4 regions of the Sporomusa aerivorans genome follow, and region 3 is predicted to be linked to each of the others. Evidence: riboswitches for the same ligand, from Rfam matches in the RefSeq annotation. Region 3 holds a riboswitch; each other region holds the start of a gene.
What was found. A riboswitch is a leader RNA that binds a small molecule or an ion and turns the genes downstream of it on or off. The one in region 3 is predicted to bind cobalamin.

Region 1: another riboswitch for cobalamin. It lies ahead of SATMO3_RS27500 (hypothetical protein); the one in region 3 lies ahead of SATMO3_RS05340 (OmpH family outer membrane protein).
Region 2: another riboswitch for cobalamin. It lies ahead of SATMO3_RS03575 (TonB-dependent receptor); the one in region 3 lies ahead of SATMO3_RS05340 (OmpH family outer membrane protein).
Region 4: another riboswitch for cobalamin. It lies ahead of cobI (precorrin-2 C(20)-methyltransferase); the one in region 3 lies ahead of SATMO3_RS05340 (OmpH family outer membrane protein).

What each region holds. Positions count from the first base shown of each region.
Region 1 covers NZ_CP156926.1:5,782,216-5,787,479, reverse strand. The annotation lists gene SATMO3_RS27525 (phosphomannomutase/phosphoglucomutase) at 1-93, shown strand, start outside; gene SATMO3_RS27520 (MBL fold metallo-hydrolase) at 211-993, shown strand; gene SATMO3_RS27515 (S1C family serine protease) at 1,005-2,132, shown strand; gene rlmH (23S rRNA (pseudouridine(1915)-N(3))-methyltransferase RlmH) at 2,134-2,613, shown strand; gene SATMO3_RS27505 (hypothetical protein) at 2,959-3,141, shown strand; cobalamin riboswitch at 3,112-3,297, shown strand; gene SATMO3_RS27500 (hypothetical protein) at 3,283-3,546, shown strand; cobalamin riboswitch at 3,555-3,743, shown strand; cobalamin riboswitch at 3,912-4,111, shown strand; gene SATMO3_RS27495 (TonB-dependent receptor plug domain-containing protein) at 4,310-5,264, shown strand, end outside.
Region 2 covers NZ_CP156926.1:778,506-783,769, reverse strand. The annotation lists gene SATMO3_RS03580 (FecCD family ABC transporter permease) at 1-177, opposite strand, end outside; gene SATMO3_RS03575 (TonB-dependent receptor) at 261-2,459, opposite strand; cobalamin riboswitch at 2,666-2,848, opposite strand; cyclic di-GMP riboswitch class I at 3,148-3,235, shown strand; gene SATMO3_RS03570 (hypothetical protein) at 3,418-3,615, shown strand; gene SATMO3_RS03565 (methyl-accepting chemotaxis protein) at 3,762-5,264, shown strand, end outside.
Region 3 covers NZ_CP156926.1:1,206,266-1,211,529, forward strand. The annotation lists gene SATMO3_RS05325 (N-acetyltransferase family protein) at 1-135, shown strand, start outside; cobalamin riboswitch at 676-857, shown strand; cobalamin riboswitch at 1,077-1,275, shown strand; gene SATMO3_RS05330 (hypothetical protein) at 1,287-1,520, shown strand; gene SATMO3_RS05335 (hypothetical protein) at 1,532-1,723, shown strand; cobalamin riboswitch at 1,790-1,974, shown strand; gene SATMO3_RS05340 (OmpH family outer membrane protein) at 2,224-2,682, shown strand; gene SATMO3_RS05345 (hypothetical protein) at 2,881-4,305, shown strand; gene SATMO3_RS05350 (TonB-dependent receptor domain-containing protein) at 4,405-5,264, shown strand, end outside.
Region 4 covers NZ_CP156926.1:6,041,831-6,047,094, forward strand. The annotation lists gene SATMO3_RS28800 (ABC transporter substrate-binding protein) at 10-912, opposite strand; gene SATMO3_RS28805 (ABC transporter ATP-binding protein) at 1,127-1,888, opposite strand; gene SATMO3_RS28810 (FecCD family ABC transporter permease) at 1,899-2,954, opposite strand; gene cobI (precorrin-2 C(20)-methyltransferase) at 2,951-3,673, opposite strand; cobalamin riboswitch at 3,784-3,968, opposite strand; gene SATMO3_RS28820 (EutN/CcmL family microcompartment protein) at 4,256-4,558, shown strand; gene SATMO3_RS28825 (magnesium transporter CorA family protein) at 4,568-5,264, shown strand, end outside.

The sequences.
Region 1 (5,264 bases), 1.9 Mb from region 3:
CGGCTGAAAGAGATTACCGCCTTATTGCTCGCCGCGCTGCCTGCCGCTGTCAGAGAGTCAGTGACAGCGAAGCTGCCGCCAGGCTGCCTGTGATTGGTTTAGAATACCGGCGGTATTCGAGGGAATTTGTTGCTGGCAGAGAGGATTTGCCGGCTTTAAGGGCGAATAACATACCTGTTACTAACAGCTAAAATTTTATAAGAGGTAAATATGCAAATTCATGTTTTGGCCAGCGGCAGCACCGGAAATGCTACCTATATTGAGATGGAGAATACGAAACTACTGGTTGACGCCGGCATCAGCGCCAGGCGCATTAAACAGTCGCTTGATAAACTCGGCGCCAAGGTAGAAGATATCGACGGCATACTCATCACCCATGAGCACCGTGATCATGTTAATGGATTGACCACTTTACTGAAGAAATATAACCTGCCGGCATATGCGCGGCCAGATACCTGGCAATCCATGTATTGCCGGGCTGCATTGCCGGATGAATGCTGCCGGCTTCTGCCGGAAAGTCTTGATATTGGCAAAGTTAAGGTGGAGCCTTTCAGTATTTCGCATGATGCCGCCGATCCTGTCGGATTTCGTTTGTTTGCCGGTGACAGCAAAGTCAGTGTTGCCACCGACCTTGGTTTTGTTACGCCGACAGTAAAAGATGCCCTGTCTTTATCCGACGTATTGGTTTTTGAATCCAACCATGATGTCGATATGCTGAAAAATGGCAGTTACCCCTGGCCTTTGAAAAAACGCATCCTAAGCAACCGCGGCCATCTGGCCAATACGGATGCAGGCTGGACACTGGCCCGGCTAAACCGTAAAGCCCACACGCATGTTTTTCTGGCTCATCTCAGTCAGGAAAACAATCGTCCGGAACTGGCTGAAGAAACCGTCGCTGATATATTGACAACGCAAGGCTGCCGCCTGGGCGAGGATGTTACTTTGCATCTTACCTATCCTGAAAAAATTTCAGGAATATGCGAACATAAGTAGGAGGCGATAGCATGAACTGGTTTAGAAGGTTAACTCCCTATATTACCGTATCGTTAGTTAGCATGATTATTGGCGCAATGCTAGTCGTAGGCTGCGCCGGCAATATTTCTTCTGACAAGGCCAAAAAACCTGATGGCGTAGGGTCGCCGTTTAACGGGCTTCAGCCGCCTACGGCTCAGGCTCAGGTCTCGGAAGCGCGCAATACCCCCATTGTCCGGGCGGCACAGACGGTTGGCCCGGCTGTTGTCGGCATCACTAACAAGGGAATTGCCCGGGATTTCTTCAGTAACCGGAAAGTCCTCATCGAGCAAGGGACAGGCTCAGGTGTAATTTTTGATGCGCAGGGCTATATTGCCACAAACTATCATGTGGTGGAAAATGCGCAGGAGATCTCAGTTTCTCTTTCTGACGGACGTACAGTGGATGGCAAGGTTATCGGCGTCGATCCCGCTACCGACCTTGCTGTTGTAAAAGTAAACGCCGAGAATTTACCGGTCGCCGTACTGGGCGACTCTGATTCGCTGATGGTAGGCGAACCGGCCATTGCCATTGGCAATCCGCTTGGTCTTGAGTTCAAAGGCAGTGTGACTGCCGGTGTTATCAGCGCCCTGAATCGTTCGCTGGATATCGGCGAGCGCCGCTTTAAACTCATCCAAACCGATGCCGCTATTAACCCTGGTAATTCCGGTGGTGCTCTTGTTAACGCCGATGGTGTGGTTATTGGTATCAACAGCGCCAAAATTGCCCTTTCCGGTGTGGAAGGCATCGGCTTTGCCATTCCGATTAACAGCGCCCGGCCTATTCTGCAATCCCTTATTGACAAGGGGAGGGTAGTGAGAGCCTATCTTGGTGTAGGCGCTCTGGATCAGGCTTCGGCTGCCAAGTATGGCTATGAACTTAAGCTGGAAAAAGGTGTATACCTTGCCAAAGTGTCATCCTCCGGACCAGCCTACAAAGCCGGTATGCGTGAAGGTGATATCATTCTGAAAGTAGCCGGCGCCGAAACCAACAGTGTTGCCGAATTACGGGCCGTCCTTGACTCCCAACAGGTAGGCAGCCACGTCGAAGTTGTTATACAAAGAAACGGCAAAAACCAGACGCTCAACGTGCCCCTGGAAGAAATGCCTGCCGGTCAATAAGATGAAAATCACAATTGTTGCCATCGGCAAAATCAAAGAAAAGTATTTGACTGCCGGTATTCAGGAATTCGTCAAAAGGCTAACGCCTTACTGCAAGCTGGACATCCTCGAGCTTGCCGAAGAACGCATGCCTGACAATCCGTCACCGGCTGAAAAAACACAAGCGCTCACCCGTGAGGGTGAGCGCATTTTAAAGGCCGTCCGGCCAAGCAGTTATCTCATCGTCCTGGACGTAGCCGGCCAAGCTCTCGCCTCAGAACAACTGGCAGGCAAATTTGACAGCCTGGCGCTCAGCGGCCAGAGCGATGTGACCTTTGTTATCGGCGGCGCTTTCGGCCTGTCGGCGGAGGTAGCGGCAGCAGCTAAAGAAAGGCTGTCGTTTTCCAAGATGACGTTTACACATCAGATGATACGGCTGCTCTTAGTCGAGCAGGTGTATCGGGCATTTAAGATTTCGCGGGGAGAACCGTATCACTGGTAACGGTGAAAAATGACTTGTAATATAAGTAAATACAAGAATAGTCGAAGTTCCTGCAGGAATGTTTTAATAACTTGCAGGAATTTTATATTTTTATGGCAATTTTGTTAGTTGCTATCTTATAGGACTTTTGGACTCAATAGAACCGTCCCTATGAGTCCTGTATTTTAGCATGGTTGAGAATCAGTTTTCTAGCGTGCCTGCGAAGTATGCAGGCCTGTCAGCAGCGGTGCCAGCCAAGTTGGCGCTGCTTGTTGTAAAATCCGGCGAACAAACGGGAGGGGGAAAGCTGCAGCTGGTAACCCCTTACCATGGGCAGCCGCCAAACCCGACCTGGGAAGGAAGGGCATGGGCCTGCTGACACCAAGGGAGACGCGATCTGTACGGCCAAATATTAGAAAAGCATTAAAAAGTGCGAAAAAACAAAAAAATCCAACAAAAACAGACAAACCTGCTCGACACTTGCCCCTGCCTGTGGTAAAATTTGAAACAGTAAAGAAATACCAGGAATTCGGTGCAGGTGCCCGTTAAGGGCCTAACAGAAAAACCGGTTGAAAGCCGGTGCGGTCCCGCCACTGTAATGGGGAGCAAAGCCATAATATGCCACTGAGACGAAAAGTGTCTTGGGAAGGTTTGGCGGCGCGAGGAGCCAGAGCCAGGAGAACTGCCTGCATGACAATCACCGACAGTACCGCGCCTAAGGTGCGGTGCGTAACCTGCGACAGACAGGGAAGGAGGATTTGCGTGTGCAGTGTGCCGGTCTGCGACCGGTTTTTTGCAAAGAAGCCTTCCTTGTCAGCCGGCAGGGGCGGCTTCTTTTGGTTTAATTTTCGGTATGACCGCAATGGGACCGGCTTTTTTTTCAGCGAAGGCGCAGTCGACCGGCTGCCGCCGCTCTGCTGGTGCGGCGACAGCGGCAGACAAGCTAATATATGACAGAAACAGAAAGTACAGCGGGTACAGGTGCCCTGTGAAAGGGCTCAATAGGGAAGACCGGTGTAAAGCCGGCGCGGTTCCGCCACTGTAAGCCCGAGTTAGCCCTAAAAGGCCACTGGCAGGAGATAAAGCTGCCGGGAAGGCGGGGCTGATGATGAAGGAAAGCCAGGAGAACTGCCTGTACCGACATCCTTGCCGGACCTGCGATCAACAGGGAGAGGATTTGGGGTTTGTGTGAGCTTTTATCCTTACACAAGTCAGTCGAGGAGCAAAGGAGGGAACGGAAGCAGCGCACAAAAACGGGCGGGAACCGGACCTTTTTTCCGGCCTGGCAAGGGAGGGAGCATAAGAGACAAGCTAAATAGCAACATAAAGTGGGGAGAGGTGCCCTTTGGGGCTTAATAGGGAAGACCGGTGAAAAACCGGCGCGGTCCCGCCACTGTAACGGGGAGCAATTTTGCAGCAGTACGGCTAACGTACTGGGTCACTGGAGCGCAAGCTTTGGGAAGGCGCAAACGAGCAATGAACCGGAGCCAGGAGAACTGCCTGTCCAGCGATCACCATAGCAGCGTGTTAGCCTGTCGTTTTGCGGCGGAGAGCGTGCTGCGGCACCTGCGAGCGACAGGGAGGGGATTACGGCAGCACCCGGAAACCGATTTTCCCTGTCTGACGTAATACACTCCTGTAAGGGAGTTTTTTTAGTTTATTATCGTAAAAGCCATCACTAAAGCGTTTATAAGCTAGAAAGAGGAGAGATTTTGCAATGGTACTACATAAATTAAAGGGAAAGGCATTGGCAACAAGTATTGCCTGCGCTTTGGCGCTGAGTATGGCGCCAACTTATAATGCCGTCGCTTATGCGGCAGAGGCGGACAGCGAACAGCAGCAGAAAACAGGTGAAACGGCGAAAGACGCCGATTACGCGCAGACTCAGGAGGAGTACCAACTGCCAACGGTGACAGTGGAAGCGCCCCGTCCTGAATGGGAGTCCAAGCTTTCACCGGGCACCGTCTCCATCGTTCGCCCCGAGGATTTCAAAGGCGAACAAAAGACCTTGCCCGAACTGCTTAAACGGGTACCTGGCGTCCATATTAGGGAGGTTACTGGCACCGGGCAATATACCGTCGTCAGTGTCCGCGGCAGCACTGCTGCCCAGGTGGGCATCTTTGTCGACGGAGTACTGACCAAGCTGGGCGGGGATGCTGCTACCGACCTGTCCACCATTCCAGTGGAAAATGTTGAACGCATTGAGATCTATCGCGGCTACATCCCGGCCCGCTTCCCAGGCGCCTGGATAGGTGGGGTTATCAATATCGTTACCAAAAAACCGCAGAATACCGGATTCTCCCTTTCCCAGGGCATGAGTTCCTATGGCGGCTACACGGGCAGCCTGGGAGTCAATGCCCCGCTGGGTGGTGGCAGTCTCTTCGTGGGTGTCAACCGCGACCAGAGTCAGGGCGACTTCAAATATAATTTTCCGGGGACAGATATATACCGCCACCGTCTCAACAACGGCTATCAGAATACAGATGTGCTGGTTAAGTGGCAGGATGAAAACTGGCAGGTAAAGTACGCCTGGAAGCGCAACTACCGTGAACTTCCTTACAATGTTCTTAATGAAAATTACGATCTGCCCTCTTATTGGGGCAGTAAACAGCCGTCTAAAAAGCTAAATACTGATCAGTCGGACCTGCTAATCGGGCGGCGGCAGACGGATG
Region 2 (5,264 bases), 430 kb from region 3:
AGGAGAACCCTCCAGCGTACCGGCAAAATACAGCTTTACCGCAATGAGCACCTGCATTACGCCTTGCTTCATGCCAATGGCGGTAAAAAACAAACCCAATACCACAATGATGACTGCAGTACTTAAAAGCAGCAGATATTTTTTTTTGTTTGCCGCTTTATACTCTTGTTCAAGCATAACTCCTCCGAAGTAACCATTTCTGTTGTAGTTCAATGATCCGACCGTAAAAAAAGGGAGATTTCGCATCTCCCTGCCGGATTTTACAGGTCAAACTGAGCGGTAAGTGTAAAGGTTCTGGGCATAGACAGGCCGAAGGTCGTGCTGCCGCCTCTTCCCATCCAGTAATCTTTATCGGCGACATTATAGCACATGGCGCTTAATTTAACCGGTGTAGCCGAAATTTTGGTCTTGTAGCTGACACCGAGATCAAACGTAACATACGAAGGGATTTTGGCTTTATTATCATCGATATAGGCCGAACTGTTGTAATTGGCGCGGCCAATCACCGCAGTCCTGTCGTCCGGATTGTACTCCAGCGCGATAACACTGCTCCAGTCGGATACACCGTTTACATACCAGCCGTCTTTCATGGCAGTACCCGTTTTTTCCCGCTTGTGATCCAAGTGCATAAAGCCGCCGGTAATATTCCATTTCGGGGAAATTTTACCGTTGACGGTTAGTTCCACCCCTTTATACCGGTTTTCCCCTTCCTGCGTCAGGATATATTTTCCGCTTGTGCTGCCGGGCAGGTCCACATAATTTCCCTGATTTAAATCAAAATAACTTAACGTAGTCAGCAAACCGTTATTTTCGTATTTGACGCCAACCTCTGCTTGCTTATTCTTTACCGGCGACAGGATACGGCCTTTGTTTTCATATTTTGCATCGGAAACAAACGCACCGCGGGAGTAACTGCTGGAATAGCCGGTATAAAAAGAGACATTTTTAACTGGCTTATAGGTAATGCCAACGCTGGGCGCCAAATCGAGATTATTCACCTTTTCGGACGAGGATTCGAACTTACCGTCCCGTCTTGACCCTGCCACCAGAACCTGCAGTTTTTTGTATTCCATCGTATCGGCCAGAGTAACGCCCACGACGGTTTCTTCATAGGACAAAGACGCGTGGCCTGCCTCAGGCAGCGTATAGTCTCCATATACAATCCCGTCATACAGGTTGCCGGATATCAGCCCTGCGACGCTGTTTACCGATGTATTCCAATATTTTGTCCAGGCTCTGTCGACGGAAAAAGCCAGGCTGTGCTTTACTTCGCCGGCAGTAAAATCACCGTTTACACCCGTCTGAACATAAACATTCTTGGAAGCTTCATTCTGGTGATTGAGTTTGTTTGATGAGAGGAAATTCCCGTAACCGTCAATATATAAAGCCGAGCCCGCATTATACTTGGTGCCGCTGCGGCTCGCCATCCCCGTATTCACATACCAGCGCCAGGTGTCGTTGATTTTTTGCTCATGATTCAATGTTGATAAATAGCCATGGACATATTTCGTTGTTTCGGGAAAATCATAGGAATTCTTTGCGTCGGGAACCTTGGGCATCAGTCCCTTGTTTACACTGTCGCTCAGAATAAACCAGCGCTGCCCTTCATTTACCCTGAGATCAAAATACCCGGCCAGAAGATTGGTGGTACTGCGGTCATCCCGGTGGTCAAGATTGATAAAAAAGGTTTTTTCTTCCTTTTCCGTTCCTGCCAGCGACAAGTCGCCGTCCAGATGACCGGCGTTGACGCGAAGCCCCCACTCCTGATTTTCACCAAAGCGTCTGCCGATATCGATGTATTCGCCCCAGGAGCCCCTGCCGGAGAAGGTTTGCGTGTAACGGGTAACAGGCTCGTCCCCGGCTCGCTTTGATATCACATTAATCATACCGGGCGGCGCGCTTTTACCGCTGTTTGTCCCGTTGGAGGAAGTAGTCGCGCCGTTGATGCCCGCGTTTGGCCCGACAGTTACGTCCATGCGTTCAATGATATGCGCCGGCGGTGTTGTGAACTGGTAAAACAAATTTGGAATGCCGTTTAAGTACATATTATTGCCGTTCATGTTAATGCCGCGCATGGAAAAATCCGTGTACATCGGCGAGCTTGTACTGCTTCTAATCGACGGAATATTGGTCAGCACTTCGTTTAACGTTAAACCGGGCGTGCCGAAGGTTTCAATGCTTTTGGCGGTAAGACTTATTTCCGTGTAAGGAATATCCAGAATATCCTTATAACCTAATATCCCGTACCGGGCTTTCTTATTGACATAACTTCCGGGATAAACGAAAGCTTCCCCTTCTACCAGAACCTCCTCCAGCTGATATACCGTTTTTTCGGCCGCTTCCTCAGCATACACGGCATTGTCCGCGCCTGCGCCCATGAATAGCATCGCCGCACCGGCCGCCAACAGAGTCATTCGTCGTTTCAGCGCTTTTTTATTTACTCTATTCTTATTACTCATCCTACATATCCCCTTCTCCTCTAACCTTAGCCAGCCCTAACCTTACCATCCTGCTATTCTCGAAATCACATAAAAAATCGACCTCCTAATTTCGAGAGGCCGTTACTGAGCAAGAAAACCTGTTTAATAAAAAATCCCAGCTTGTAAAAAGCTGGGAAGGAAATGGCACAGGCGCCCGTAAATCCCCTCCCCATCGTCGTGGGTAAAACGGTGATTGTCAAACAGGCAGTTCTCCTGGCTTCGGATCTTCGTTTGCCTGCGCCTTCCCAAAGCTTGCGCTCCAGTGGCATTGTGCAGGTTCACTCCCCGTTACAGTGGCGGGACCGCGCCGGCATTACACCGGACTTCCCTATTAAGCCCCGTAGGGCACCTATTTCCACAATATCTTTTTTTACAAATCACTTTAATAAATACTTAATTTATACTAGCAAATAATGTCATAAGCGTCAAGAGGCTGTCGAAACTTGACAGAAACTATACCGGTTAAACTGTGGCGTTCGAAGAGGACCTGCACAAAAGCGAAGTCCTGATAGCCGCGCTTGGATTAAAGAGGCAGGTATTGCATTGTTAAGAAATGATTATACCATGTTAAGTTTCCGGGAAGTTCATTGACGAATTTACACTAAGAGATTTATACTGGGGATGGATTTATTGACAATATAATCCAAAAATTTCAACACTCATATATCCTGTTTTATGGCAAACCCGTTGAAAAACGGGGACGCAAAGCCGTGGGTCTAAGGGTAGGTGCTTCCTATGACAGCCTGGTTGCTCTTGAGAATTATTACCAAGATGCTGCCCGGTTTTTTTTATTGCCTTCTTTTATCGATCTCGTTAGTGCTAAAAAATTTAGGCACAGACTTGAATGATAACAGTTACCTGACTTAGCAAAGGCAACAAATTTACTAGACGGGAGTTGGTCGGTCTATGAGAATCACTAGTATGAGAACGAGATGATTTGAGCAAAGAATCCAGCGAAATCACCGCCATCCGGGAAATTGAGGCTGCTGGCAGACATCGGCGACCCCAATCACAGACAATCGCCAGCGCGACCGAGGAGCAAACCGCTTCCATGCAGGAAATCGCGGCTTCAAGTCAAAGCCTGGCGCAAATGGCCACAGAATTAACCCAGGCCAGCAGTAAGTTCAAAATATAAAAGGAGAGCTGCGGTGCGCTTAGCCCTCCCTCTCCTTGCATAATTAATCGAACTTTAATTGTTTGGTAACCTGTAAAAAATGTAACTATGCCATAATATAACCAGATATACACGTACTTATCTTGACATTCAAGGAGATGCTCAAAATGACAACGAGACGGTATCCAATAATTGTACAACTTACTACTATTTTTGCGGTGACCATTTTATCTTTTCTCGTAATATTAGGGTATGTGCTGCATAGTTACGCAAACACTACCACCTCGACAGTAGAATTCAGTAACAAAGTTAATACTGCTTCGACAAGATTGATAATGGTCAAAGATGCCCATACTGATTTTACCCGGGCGCTGCTGAATATGCGTGGTTTTCTGTTTTATACCGACGGGACGGCTCAATACGAGCAGGGTTATCGCAACAAATTCGGCAGCAGTTATGATACGGTAAAAAAGTATAACGCGACGGCGCAAAATATAGACGAAGATGCCGGCAGACTGGAAAAACTGCTGGCTGAATATCTTATACTCGGCGATAAAGCGATAGCAGCAAAAAAGAATAATGACCCTGACCTGAATAACGTGCTAAGTGCGGGACGGCAATTAGTTGATCAGATCGACGCTCAATTTGTGGTTGTAGCCCAAAAACAAGGCGACGCCATCAACGCCGGCAGCCAATTTCTCATTGATCAGTCAAGAACGCAAAGTCAGATCGGGATAATGGCCGGCGTAATTGTAACCATTCTGGTAATATCTATCGTGGTCATTTATAGCCGGCGAATAACGATCCGTCTGAATAACCTAAAAACTGAGGTGTCGGCGGTTGGATCGCTGGATTTAACCAGACCGGATTTTCACGCGACTCGTAATGATGAAATCGGCGATATGGCCGAAGCCATCATTGCTATGAAGCGCTCACTCCGCAGTGTTGTTGCCCGGATTAAGAACAGCGCCGATACATTGGCGGCATCGTCTGAGGAACTTACCGCGAACTCAGAACAGTCAGCCCAGGCGGCTAACCAAATTGCCGCTTCGATTACCAGTGTAGCCACCGGAGCTAATGAGCAATTAGCGGCGGCCAATAAGGCTTCTACGATAGTTGAGAAAATGTCGGCCGGTATACAGCAGGTATCCGCCAGCACAAACCAAGTTGCCGAACAGTCCACCCAGGCAGTTGGCAAGGCCGCGGAAGGCGGCAAGGCCGTTGAAGAGGCAGTCAGCCAAATGATTCAGGTGGAAGACACCGTCATTACATCCGCAGAAGTCGTGGCCAAGCTGGGTGAGCGCTCACAGGAAATCGGCCAGATTGTAGGAACTATTTCCGGTATCGCCGGCCAAACTAACTTGCTGGCCCTTAACGCAGCCATCGAGGCGGCAAGAGCGGGCGAACAAGGACGAGGCTTTGCCGTAGTCGCCGAGGAAGTCCGCAAGCTTGCCGAGCAGTCCCAGGAAGCAGCCAAGAAGATCGCAGGGCTGATTGGGGAAATTCAGGGAGACACCGCTAAGGCTGTCGCAGCTATGAACGACGGTACGCGGGAAGTAAAAGCCGGGGCTGAAGTAGTCAACGCCGCGGGAATATTCTTCCGTGAAATTGTAGAAATGGTGTCACATGTGTCAGCTCAAGTTAGAGAGAGTTCCGCGGCCATCCAGCAA
Region 3 (5,264 bases):
GGATATGCCATCATGTACCTGCATACTCATAGATTTTTACCGGGCGGCTTCAACTTCTGGAAAAAAGAGGGCTTTGTCATAACCCTTGACGAAGGTGGCAGCGCTGAGCTTGTCCATATGGAGAAGTGGCTGTAACCAGTGCCGCAGTGCCCCGGCGGCGGGAAAGCAAAAGGCCGCCTGCATAGAGGCGGCGCGTAGTATCAAGAATCTCTTTTTCGTTCTGGGAAAATACGGTATACTAAGAGTACAGGCTGCCCGGGGTAACGGTTAGCCCCTTCCTTTTAAGGAAGGGGGGTGGTAAGATGAGTATCTATGAGGCATTGAAATTTGCGGTTGCATTTGCCGCGCTCATGGTATTGGTCACGACCAAAAAGAAATAACCGCCCCTGTGCTCAAATAGCGGCGATTATTTCTTAAATAACAACGAATTTGGGCTAACCGTTTTCCGGTTAGACAGCCTGTGGGGCTGGCGTGTTAGCGCACGTCAGTCCTTTTCTTATATTATACCCATAGACTGTAAAATATGCAACAGACCAACAGGCTTTGATGAGGAATAGTGGCTGTCATGCCGCTATTTTTTATGCGGAAAAACAGTGAAAAATGTCAAAATAAGACGAGCGAAAAAGTGTGACAAGCGGGAATATTTGTGCTACGATAATGTCAAACAAAGGAAAAATTTAATACTTTGGTGCAGGTGCCCTACGGGGCTTAATAGGGAAGTCCGGTTCAAAGCCGGCGCGGTCCCGCCACTGTAATGGGGAGCAGAGCCATGAAATACCACTGGGATACAATCCTGGGAAGGTTTGGCCGAGTGACGATCCAGAGCCAGGAGAACTGCCTGTATGACAATCACCGTTGACCTGCGAGGTATGGGGAGGGGATTCGATGCGTGTTTTCCGACGGTATCTTTGGGAATTCAAGCGGAAGCCTCCTTGTGTTGTTATCACAGGAGGCTTCTTTTTAATTTGCCGGTTGTGAGCGTACAATAGAGAACTTTTCAAGGAGAACGGATTTTTTACACCTAACTTAGTTGCGTTTCGACACAATTGTGTCAAAACGCGGTTTTAGCCGGGTGGTTGTAAATAGCGGGTACAGGTGCCTTCCATGCAAGGCTTAATAGGGAAGACCGGTTAAATGCCGGCGCGGTCCCGCCACTGTAACAGGGATTCAGTCCGACCATGTCACTGGCAGGCGATAGAGGTAGACAACCTGCCGGGAAGACCGGGCTGAGGAGGATCTGGAGCCAGGAGAACTGCCTGTACCGACAATCTTTTGATGAACTGCGGTTGACAGGGAGAAGATTGCGCGGTGGCCGTTATGTTCAGGCGCATAGCGGCAGCGCCCATGCTGTGTATTTCTTTATCGGCACAGTGCAAGCAGAGCGAAAAGGAGGGTGGGGAAGACAGCAGCCTGAGATACTGGCGCTTGGCCGGCCAAGAACAGGAAAAAAGCCAAGCGCCAGGCCGAAAGCATTACGCATAAGACAGGGAGAAGGAAGTGAGGCTCTGCTGTCCGGTTGAAGGGGTAGAGGATGAAACAGCAAAAGATTGAAACGTTAACCGGCAAATTGCTGGATTGCGGCTATCACGCCGAGCAGATCAGGCACATTGTCAGCGAAGCCCTGGAGAGCGCCGTTGCAGGCGACTCACAGGAGAATGTCATCATTGAGGCGCTCGAAGAATACCTGGCGTTTGGCGTCAAGTGTAGAATGACGGGCAAATAATTAGCGCTATATTATCGTTATATTTTTATGACAGCCGGCATAGGCTGGCAATAGGCATAACACAACCGCATAGGGTAAGGGATAGGTGCCCTTCGGGGCTTAATAGGGAAGTCTGGTGCAAAGCCAGCACGGTCCCGCCACTGTAACGGGGAGCAGTCCCGCAATACGCCACTGGAGCCTGGGCTTTGGGAAGGCGCGGCAACTGCCATGATCCGCAAGTCAGGAGAACTGCCTGTCCGGCAATCACCAATCGTACCTGCGAGAGACAGGGAGGGGATTACGCACGGCCGGGAAAGGTTCTTCCCAGGCTGCCGTAACACTCCCGTCACGGGAGTTTTTTTGTCCTGATAGAAAGTATAACTTTCGCCAAAGGCTCGACGCAAGCCGTGTTTTCTTTATTGGCATTATCGTATACAATCCGGCTGTATGTACCGGCTGGCCGGCGTACAAGCCCGGTTGTCCCCGAAAATCTATAAAAATATGGAAAAAGGAACAGACACATGCAAAAAATCGCAAAAGCCATAAGAATGATTTCCCTCATTGCCGCTGCCGTTTTCGTATGCGGCCTGGCAGCGCCCGCGCCGGCGCTGGCCGCCAAAGCCAAGGACAAGCAGGAGGCTGGCATCGGCTACGTCAACCGGCAGCAGGTATTCGCCGCCTATCCCGGCATTGAGGAGCTTATGCAACAGCTTCAGACCCTGCGCCAGGCGGCGCAAAAAGAGTACGACGAACAGTCCAAAGACCTGCCGGCCGAGGCCAGGCAAGCCCTGAATGATAAAATCGCCCGCACGGAAGCGCAAAAAGAAGACGCCCTCATGCAGCCTGTCAGCGATAAAATCGGCGCGGCCATCCAGGCCGTGGCTGCAGACAAGGGACTGGCAGCCGTTATTGACGCAGCAAGTGTGGCCTACGGCGGCACCGACATTACCGCCGACGTAATTGCGAAACTAAAACCATAAGCAGCAGCGGCGACAGCATAATAGAGCCTGTTCGTCCTGACCGGACGCGATAACGGCGCCCGGCCAGGCTGCGATAAGGAAAATCCGACAAGGAGGTGAGGCGTTTCCCCATGGTCAGCAAGGAACCGGCCTCAGCAGCCGTCTGGTTGTTGACGGTCGCAGGGTAAAGTAGAATAAAAAATTGGAGTGTGATTTGTAATGGCGATTGACAGCAAACTGATGTATGGTACGTATAGTTATTCGGTAAGTCCTGCCAGCGGCGATATCGGCACGGTTGCATTTGACGACTCCGCCTCTTCCCTTACCGTGCACAAGGGGGTAAGGACGACCTACAGCAGTACCGATAGCACCCCGATCGGCCCTGATCCCAAACCCCTGTTTTTCAAGAACGGCGCCGGCCTCAACCGGGCCGCGGTGGCTTCGCTTGTATGGTCAGGCACCACCGCGACCTGCACCTGGCTGTTCTATGCCGCCGATGCGGACAACACCTCGCCCAATACCTGGGGCGATCCCGTAGCCGGGCCGGTCACCCTGACGGTCGGCACAAAAACCGTTACCAACCCTTATTGCATTAGGACCAGAGAGGTCAGCAGCGGTGTTGTGGACATTTACGGCATCGACTATGACGGTAAGTTTGTCTTCCGCGTGCGCAGCAGCGGCACCAACGGCGATACCTACACCGTCCAGTCCGGCGCCTATGTGTTCCCGGACCTGACCGACGACAATGAGTCCTATGGCGTGGACCTGGAGATCACCGGCGAATATGTGTACGCCCTGTTCATCAACGGCAAGAACCTGTCGGCCGGGGCGCCTACCGCCGCCTACCTGGACAGCACGGTGGTGAAGCTGGACTTCGCGCTCAGCACCACGCCGGTAGCTTATATCGGCCCCTATACCTCGCTGATAGGCTCAGGCTGGCCGGCCCCCAACGCCTTCAGCATTCAGGCCTATGGCAGCGATCTGATCCTGACGGCCGCGGGCGGCCCGCAGCATGGCGGCACAACCGGCGGGCAATGGAACACCGCTTCCCGCATCCAGAAGGTAAACCAGAGCACGCTGGCCGTAACCGATCTGCTCAAAGCGGCGCAAAGTGCCGGTGATCCTGCTTCGGACAAATATGACTTCCGCGCGCTCAGCTTCAGTAGCGACGGCAGCACGGCGTACATCCTGATTGGCACGTTCAATTCCAGTTGGGTTATGGACTGGCATCTCTATACGACCAGCATGACCACCCTTACCGGCGCTGGCAATGTTTTGTTAAGCAGTCTGGTTACGGCAGGTAAGGCATCGCCGGTGGCCGACACGGCTAGCGAGGATGGCTACTACTGGGCGCTGTGGTTCTCCAACGGCACCGGCAAGACCTGGATGGCCCAGGGCAATGATCTTGCCGTTTACGATACGGGCGGCTCCATCGTCAACGCCGGCGGCATTACCGCCCTCAGCACCTTTACCTCGGGACAATATCCGGGCCTCAACTTCGCCACCATCTACGAGGGCGAGACAGCCACTGTGACTACCCTCAAGGGTTATGTCGCACCGGCCTTCGCCTCCAATTCGGCGCAGGCCCTCTTCGAACGGGAACGGTTTATCAAAGAAGTGGCGGCAGCCAAAGCCAAGTCCTAACTTTAGCTTTCCGTGGAGGGGAATTCTCCCCTCCACCATTTTGATATTTTCCCGGAATCGTATTTAGTTTATCGTTTATGCAGTGAGGGAGAGAAAGTTTTGCGCAAGAGCAAAAGAAAGAAATCAGGCGCCGCGGGCAACAAGCGGCGCGCTTTGTTAGTGGCCTGCGTCTCGGCCGCGCTCCTGGCCGCGGCGCCGGTGCAGGCTTCGCCGAAAATAACCGGCGAGACTGTGGACAAAAATTCCATGGCCGGCGGAAGCTTTACCATCGGCCCCGGTCAGGACTATTCGACCCTGACCACCTATGCGCTGAAATACCAGAACAGCGATACCAGTTCCACTACTACCAGCATCCCGCTGAATGTCACCTATAGCGGTACAATTGTTGTGCTCAGCGGTGGCATCTGGCGGCCGATGGATGCGGTAAGTGGTAGCATTGGGGTAACAAGTTTGGAACTGGAATCCGGCGCCATCCTGGATCTGTCCTATAAATACGGGGAGGCGCTGGGCGACAGCAGCACCTACCCGGCCGGCGCCACCTACTGGACGGTTAATAACAATGGCGCAAGAGCCTATGTGCGGAATTTGACCGTAGGCGAGGCCATTTTGCACAATGGCGCCATCATTCGTCTGAATGTGGGCGGCGGCAAGTATGCCATAAATAGTGATACAGGCGTAAGAACTGATACCTTGCAAAGCGATAAGGTCACGTTTTATGGCGATAAGATACAACTGCCGGACGGCGTGGCCACGGTGCTGCTGCAGATCCGCTACAACAAAAATACCGGCGGCGGTTTGAATGCGACAAACGCGCTCTCTTCCACCGATGTTTGGGCGCTTACCACCGCACCGGTGGTGACGGGAACCATCAACAATGTTGTCAACGTATACAATATTATCTCCACCACGGCGGCGGACGGGACCGTCCTGACCACCAGCCCGGCCAGCAGTCTTGCCTT
Region 4 (5,264 bases), 1.7 Mb from region 3:
ATTTGATTTTTACGAGCCGGCAAATACTTCCGGGTATAGCATTTTAGCCAACTGTTCCACACTGTCGGCCAACCGGAAAGTCGGGCTGGATACCTGCTTTTCATCCACAATATAAATTTTTCCTTCCCGCACAGCCTTGATCTTGTCAAAGCCCGGACGCTGCCTGATAATATCCGGCGTTATCCCCGGGTTCATAGGACCGCGCTGCGCCAGAAAAACATCGATGTCCTCCGCTTTCATCAGCAAGCGTTCGCTGCCGTAGGCGGCAATGCTGCTGGCCGCTTTTAACGGCTGAGCATCGGCCGCTATATTGCTGCCGCCGGCCAGCTTAAGCACCGTACCCGGCATACTGTCGACAGTAATGGTCCGGTATTCGGTAGCCGTTGCTTCAAAATACACTCGTTTCTTAGCCTGTACCTTGGCAATATGTTCAGCCACCGTCTTGAGCTTATTATGGAAAGCCGCTAACTTGTCGGCAGCCTGCTGTTCCCGGCCGGTCAGTACCGCCAGCTTCTGAATATAACTGTCAAATTCCTCAAATTTCTCGGGATAGAGACAGACAACCTTGATATTGGCCTGCTCAAGTGTTTTGACGAAATCAGGATTGCTTTGTTTGACAAAGGGCCTGATGACAACTAGATCAGGCTGGGCCGCCAGGACCTTTTCCGGGTCGGCGCGATAGTCGAAAGCGGGTTTATTCTTAGCTGCCGGCTCGGTTTCCGTGGTACTGACACCGATGATTTCAGCCTCCAGCCCCAATGCCAAAAGATTTTCGGTATGAGCTGAATACAGCGAAATGATACGCTTGGCAGGTGCTTTAAGGACAATGGTCTGATTTAAGTCATCGGTTATTCTTATCGTCCCGTCACCAGTGCCAGCGACTCGGTTTGCTGGCGCCGCACTCAGCGGCAAAGACTAACGCCAATAGAACAAAAATCACAACCATCCATAGTTTGCTTTTCATTGACTAATCCCCCATTAAATATATATGACAGCCAATAAAGATTTTCAAACAGGGTGCTGGTAACAGCGTAGATTAAGCACCAGCGGCGAAGCGTTACCAACTCCCTGTCTGGACAATAATCCTTTATTGGATTTTCTATCGAGGCAGGAGCAACTCTTGTTCTTATATGTCGGCAAGCACAGCAAGTCCTGTCTCACCGGCCCGGACAACCCGAATGTTGAAAATTTCCCGGATAAGCTCCGGCGCGAGCACAGCAGGCGCCTTGCCGTACTGTACCAGCCGCCCTGCTTTTAAAACCGCAGCGTCGGAACAAAAGGCGCTTACCAGGTTCAGGTCATGGATAATGGCCACAACCGTCAATCCCTGACTGGCGCAAAGTTCCCTTAAAAGGTTGAGACACTTAATGCTGTAATAAATATCCATATTGGAAAACGACTCGTCCAAGAATAAAATCTCGGGTTTTTGCGCCAGCGCTTTGGCAAAAAGCACCCGCTGGCGCTCGCCGCCGCTGAGTTCGGTAACCAGCCGGCCGGCAAAATCCAGTGTGTCTGTAAGACGCATGGCATTTTCAATGATGGTCAGGTCCTCGTCGGTAAGGCCAGAGAGCCTTGATTTAAACGGTGTCCGTCCCATACTTACTATCTCCAGGCAGGTATAGGGAAAGCGTATATCCATATTTTGCGGTACAATAGCAATATGGCGGGCCAGTTCTTCAATCCGATAAGAACCGATATCCCGCCCTTTTAGCATTATTGTTCCGGCTGCAGCCGGTAACTGTCCGGTGATAATATTTAGCAGTGTTGTTTTGCCTGAACCGTTTGGTCCGACGATGCCACTGAAACTGCCTTGCCTGATCTCGAGATTGATATCTCTGAGAACCTCTTTGGCCGCATAATTAAAACTAACATTTTCAATTTTTATCATAGTAACGCTCCTATTGCAGCGTCTTGTTGCGCATCCTGAATATATAAACAAAAAAGGGACCGCCCAAAAGGGTTGTCAATACACCGACCGGAATTTCGATATTGCCGACTGAACGGCCAAAGGTATCGGCGGTAAGTAAAAGAATGCCGCCGGTAAGCCCTGAGAGGGGGATAAGCGCCTTATTATCCGATCCGGTCAGCATCCTGACCATATGAGGTACAATAAGACCGACAAAACCAATAATGCCGCCAATGGCCACACATACCGCCGTAATCAGCGCCCCAGCCGCCAAAAGAATTGTCCGTAGGCGGGAAGCGTTAATCCCCAGGCTGCGGGCCTCCCGGTCACCCAGAGAAACAATATTAAGGTCTTCGGCATAATAATAGCACAGACAACAGGCAAATAAAATCAGCGGCCAGCCGTAGAGGACATGCTCCCAGCTTTTAGCGGCCAGACTGCCAATGAGCCAGGATACAATGGCTGAGACCTGTTCACCGGCCAGACTTTTGACCATACTGATAGCGGCCGATAAAATACTGCTGACAATAATCCCGGCAATCACCAGATTGGCCGAAGAAACATAGCCGCCTACCCGGGCCATGGACATGACGACAAGAAGAGTAGCTACCGCGCCGCCAAAAGCAAACACCGTAACCGGCAGGCCTCCCTGCGTAAAAATATTCAAATAGATAGCCACACTGGCGCCAAAAGCCGCACCGGTAGATACTCCCATGGTGTAGGAATCAGCCAGCGGATTCATTAACAGCGCCTGAAACACCACACCGGCCACAGCCAGACCGCCGCCGACGGCAACGGCCGCTAAAATGCGCGGCAGCCGAATATCCCAGATAATAGCCGTCTTGGCTGCGCCAATATGGCTGTAGGCGTCAGAGCTGCCCGATATTTTACCGTAAATAACAGAGGCCACATCAATCATACTGATATCAGCACGTCCAAAACCAACAGCGGCCAAAGTAAACAGCGCCATAGCCGCCAGCAGTATCCCCCCCGCCAGGCGGGTTTTGGAGCGCTGACGGCTAAGGAGCGCCGTTAATGTACTACTCATGCCAATGCGTGTTTACTCACTTTGGAGCGTTTTGTCAGAATGGTTGACAGATAATTCACCTTTTGTGTGCCGGCGGCTGCCAGGTCATGGACAATTTCCTCGCCTTCCAGACCGCATTTGGAAACCATCACGGCATTTTCCACCATGCCGTGTTTATGCAGTTTTTCAACAATGTCTGTATAGTTCTTATATACCTTCATAAGCACAACATTATCGGAAACTTCCAGCACCTTTTCCAACCGTTCATCATCAATAGTGGCCGGAACAATGCTTAAGATGTCGCCGCCTTCTGCCAACGGCACACCTAGGCGGTTGCCGATTGCCGAAAAAGAATTAACGCCGGGAATGTTAACAATTTGATGACCGGAAGCCTCAAGCAGCCGGTAAACATACATGTAGGTACTGTACAGCATGGGATCACCCAGTGTAAGAAAAGCCACTTTTTTACCACTGTCCAATAACTTCAGGATAGTGGTTTTATTATTGACCCAGGCATCTGACAATGCCTGCGCGTTATAGTTCATCGGGAATACCAGTTCCAAAATCTCGGTGCCTTCCTGCAGATACGGCCTGGCAATGGACAAAGCTGTACTCTCGTCCTTTTTTTCGGTACGGGGAGCAATAACCACATCTGCCGACTTTATTGCATTAATAGCTTTCAAAGTGAGTAATTCGGGGTCGCCAGGCCCTACACCAACGCCGTAAAAAATCCCTGCCATAATCTAAAACAACTCCTTAAAATAAATAAATCCCTGTCACCGTAACGGTATGACAGAGAATTTTGCCCAAGCTAACGCGCAAACCCCCTCCCCATCGCTCGTGGGTGAAAAACGGTGATTGTCAAACAGGCAGATCTTCTGACTTAGGTTCATAGCCAAACTGCGCCTTCCCAAAATAGTACACTATTTCAGTGGCTTGTTGCAGTTGGCTCCCCATCACAGCGGCGGGACCGTGCCGGATTTAAACCGGCTTCCCTATTAAGCCCAATCGGGCACCTGTTCCATGTTTAGTTACTTAGATTGTATGATTAACTTTACGAAAAGTCAAGAAAATTATAGTTTACCGCTAATACCCCTGGAAGCCGCTGCTTTTCCAGGTTTTTCCGACGCTTTCCTGGCATAGTTATAGTGCAGTTCCGCCCAGCTTATTCTCAGCCGCAATAATCCACTATGATAGCACAAAAAACCACATAGGAAACAGGGCCCTTAGTCAAAAATATAGTATCATATATCCTTTTATAACTTTCCGATGAGGGTAATCCCTTTTTGGAAGACTAAGCTTACTTTTAGGAGAGGATTATTATGTGGCTTGGTAAAGTCGTCGGCACGGTTGTCGCTCCAACGAAAAATGATACCCTTATCGGCAGCAAGCTGCTCATCGTACAGCCCTTGAATCTGGATGGCATGAATACAATTAGTTTACAAGTGGCCGTTGATACTGTAGGAGCGGGCAACGGCGAAACCGTGCTGGTACTGACAGGCAGCTCGGCCCGCAGAATTATGCAAAACGAAGACAGCGCCGTGGATGCTGCCATAGTCGGTATTGTTGAACACATCGAACTGGAGGGTATTTCCAAATCACAATACTGGGTCAATAAGGTATAGGCCGCCGCTATGCTGACAACCTACCGCAGCAGCGCTACAGGCTTAGAGGAAGTTCCCTTTGACCCTTCAGTCTTAAAGGGCGCCTGGCTGAAAGCCGCCCAGCCTTCGAACGGGGAATTTGCTTTGATCTCATCGACCACGGCGATCCCGGATAAGCTATTGCGCTATGCTTTTGAAGAAGACAGCTGTCCGCGTGTTTTACTCCATGACCGGTGTGTGCTTATTATCATTAACATACCGTTAGCTCGCAGTGCCGATCAGTACGATACAATTCCACTCAGCATCATTTTAGCACCGGAATTAACCATCACAATAAGCCTGGAACCTTCCACGCTTATTCCTGACAATGTCGGCCCCGAATTCGACACCCGCAAGTGTTCCCGGTTCTTTTTCCAGATACTTTATCAGGCAGGCAATGCTTTTTTGCGGCATATTCACTCCATTCGGCAGCGCACTGATGAAATTGAAGTGCATTTACGCAAATCCACCACCAACAGAGAAGTCTTCCAGTTGCTCAATCTGGAGAAAGGCCTGACTTATTTTACAGCAGCTTTACGGGCTAACGTTATCGTGCTGGAAAGCATTCTCCGGCTGCGCTCCAATCCGCAGATGCGTCATCTCCTGCCAATGGACGAAGCCGATGAGGATATTGTTGAAAACGTCATTATTGAAAACCGCCGGGCACTCGAGCTAGTACAAACCTACA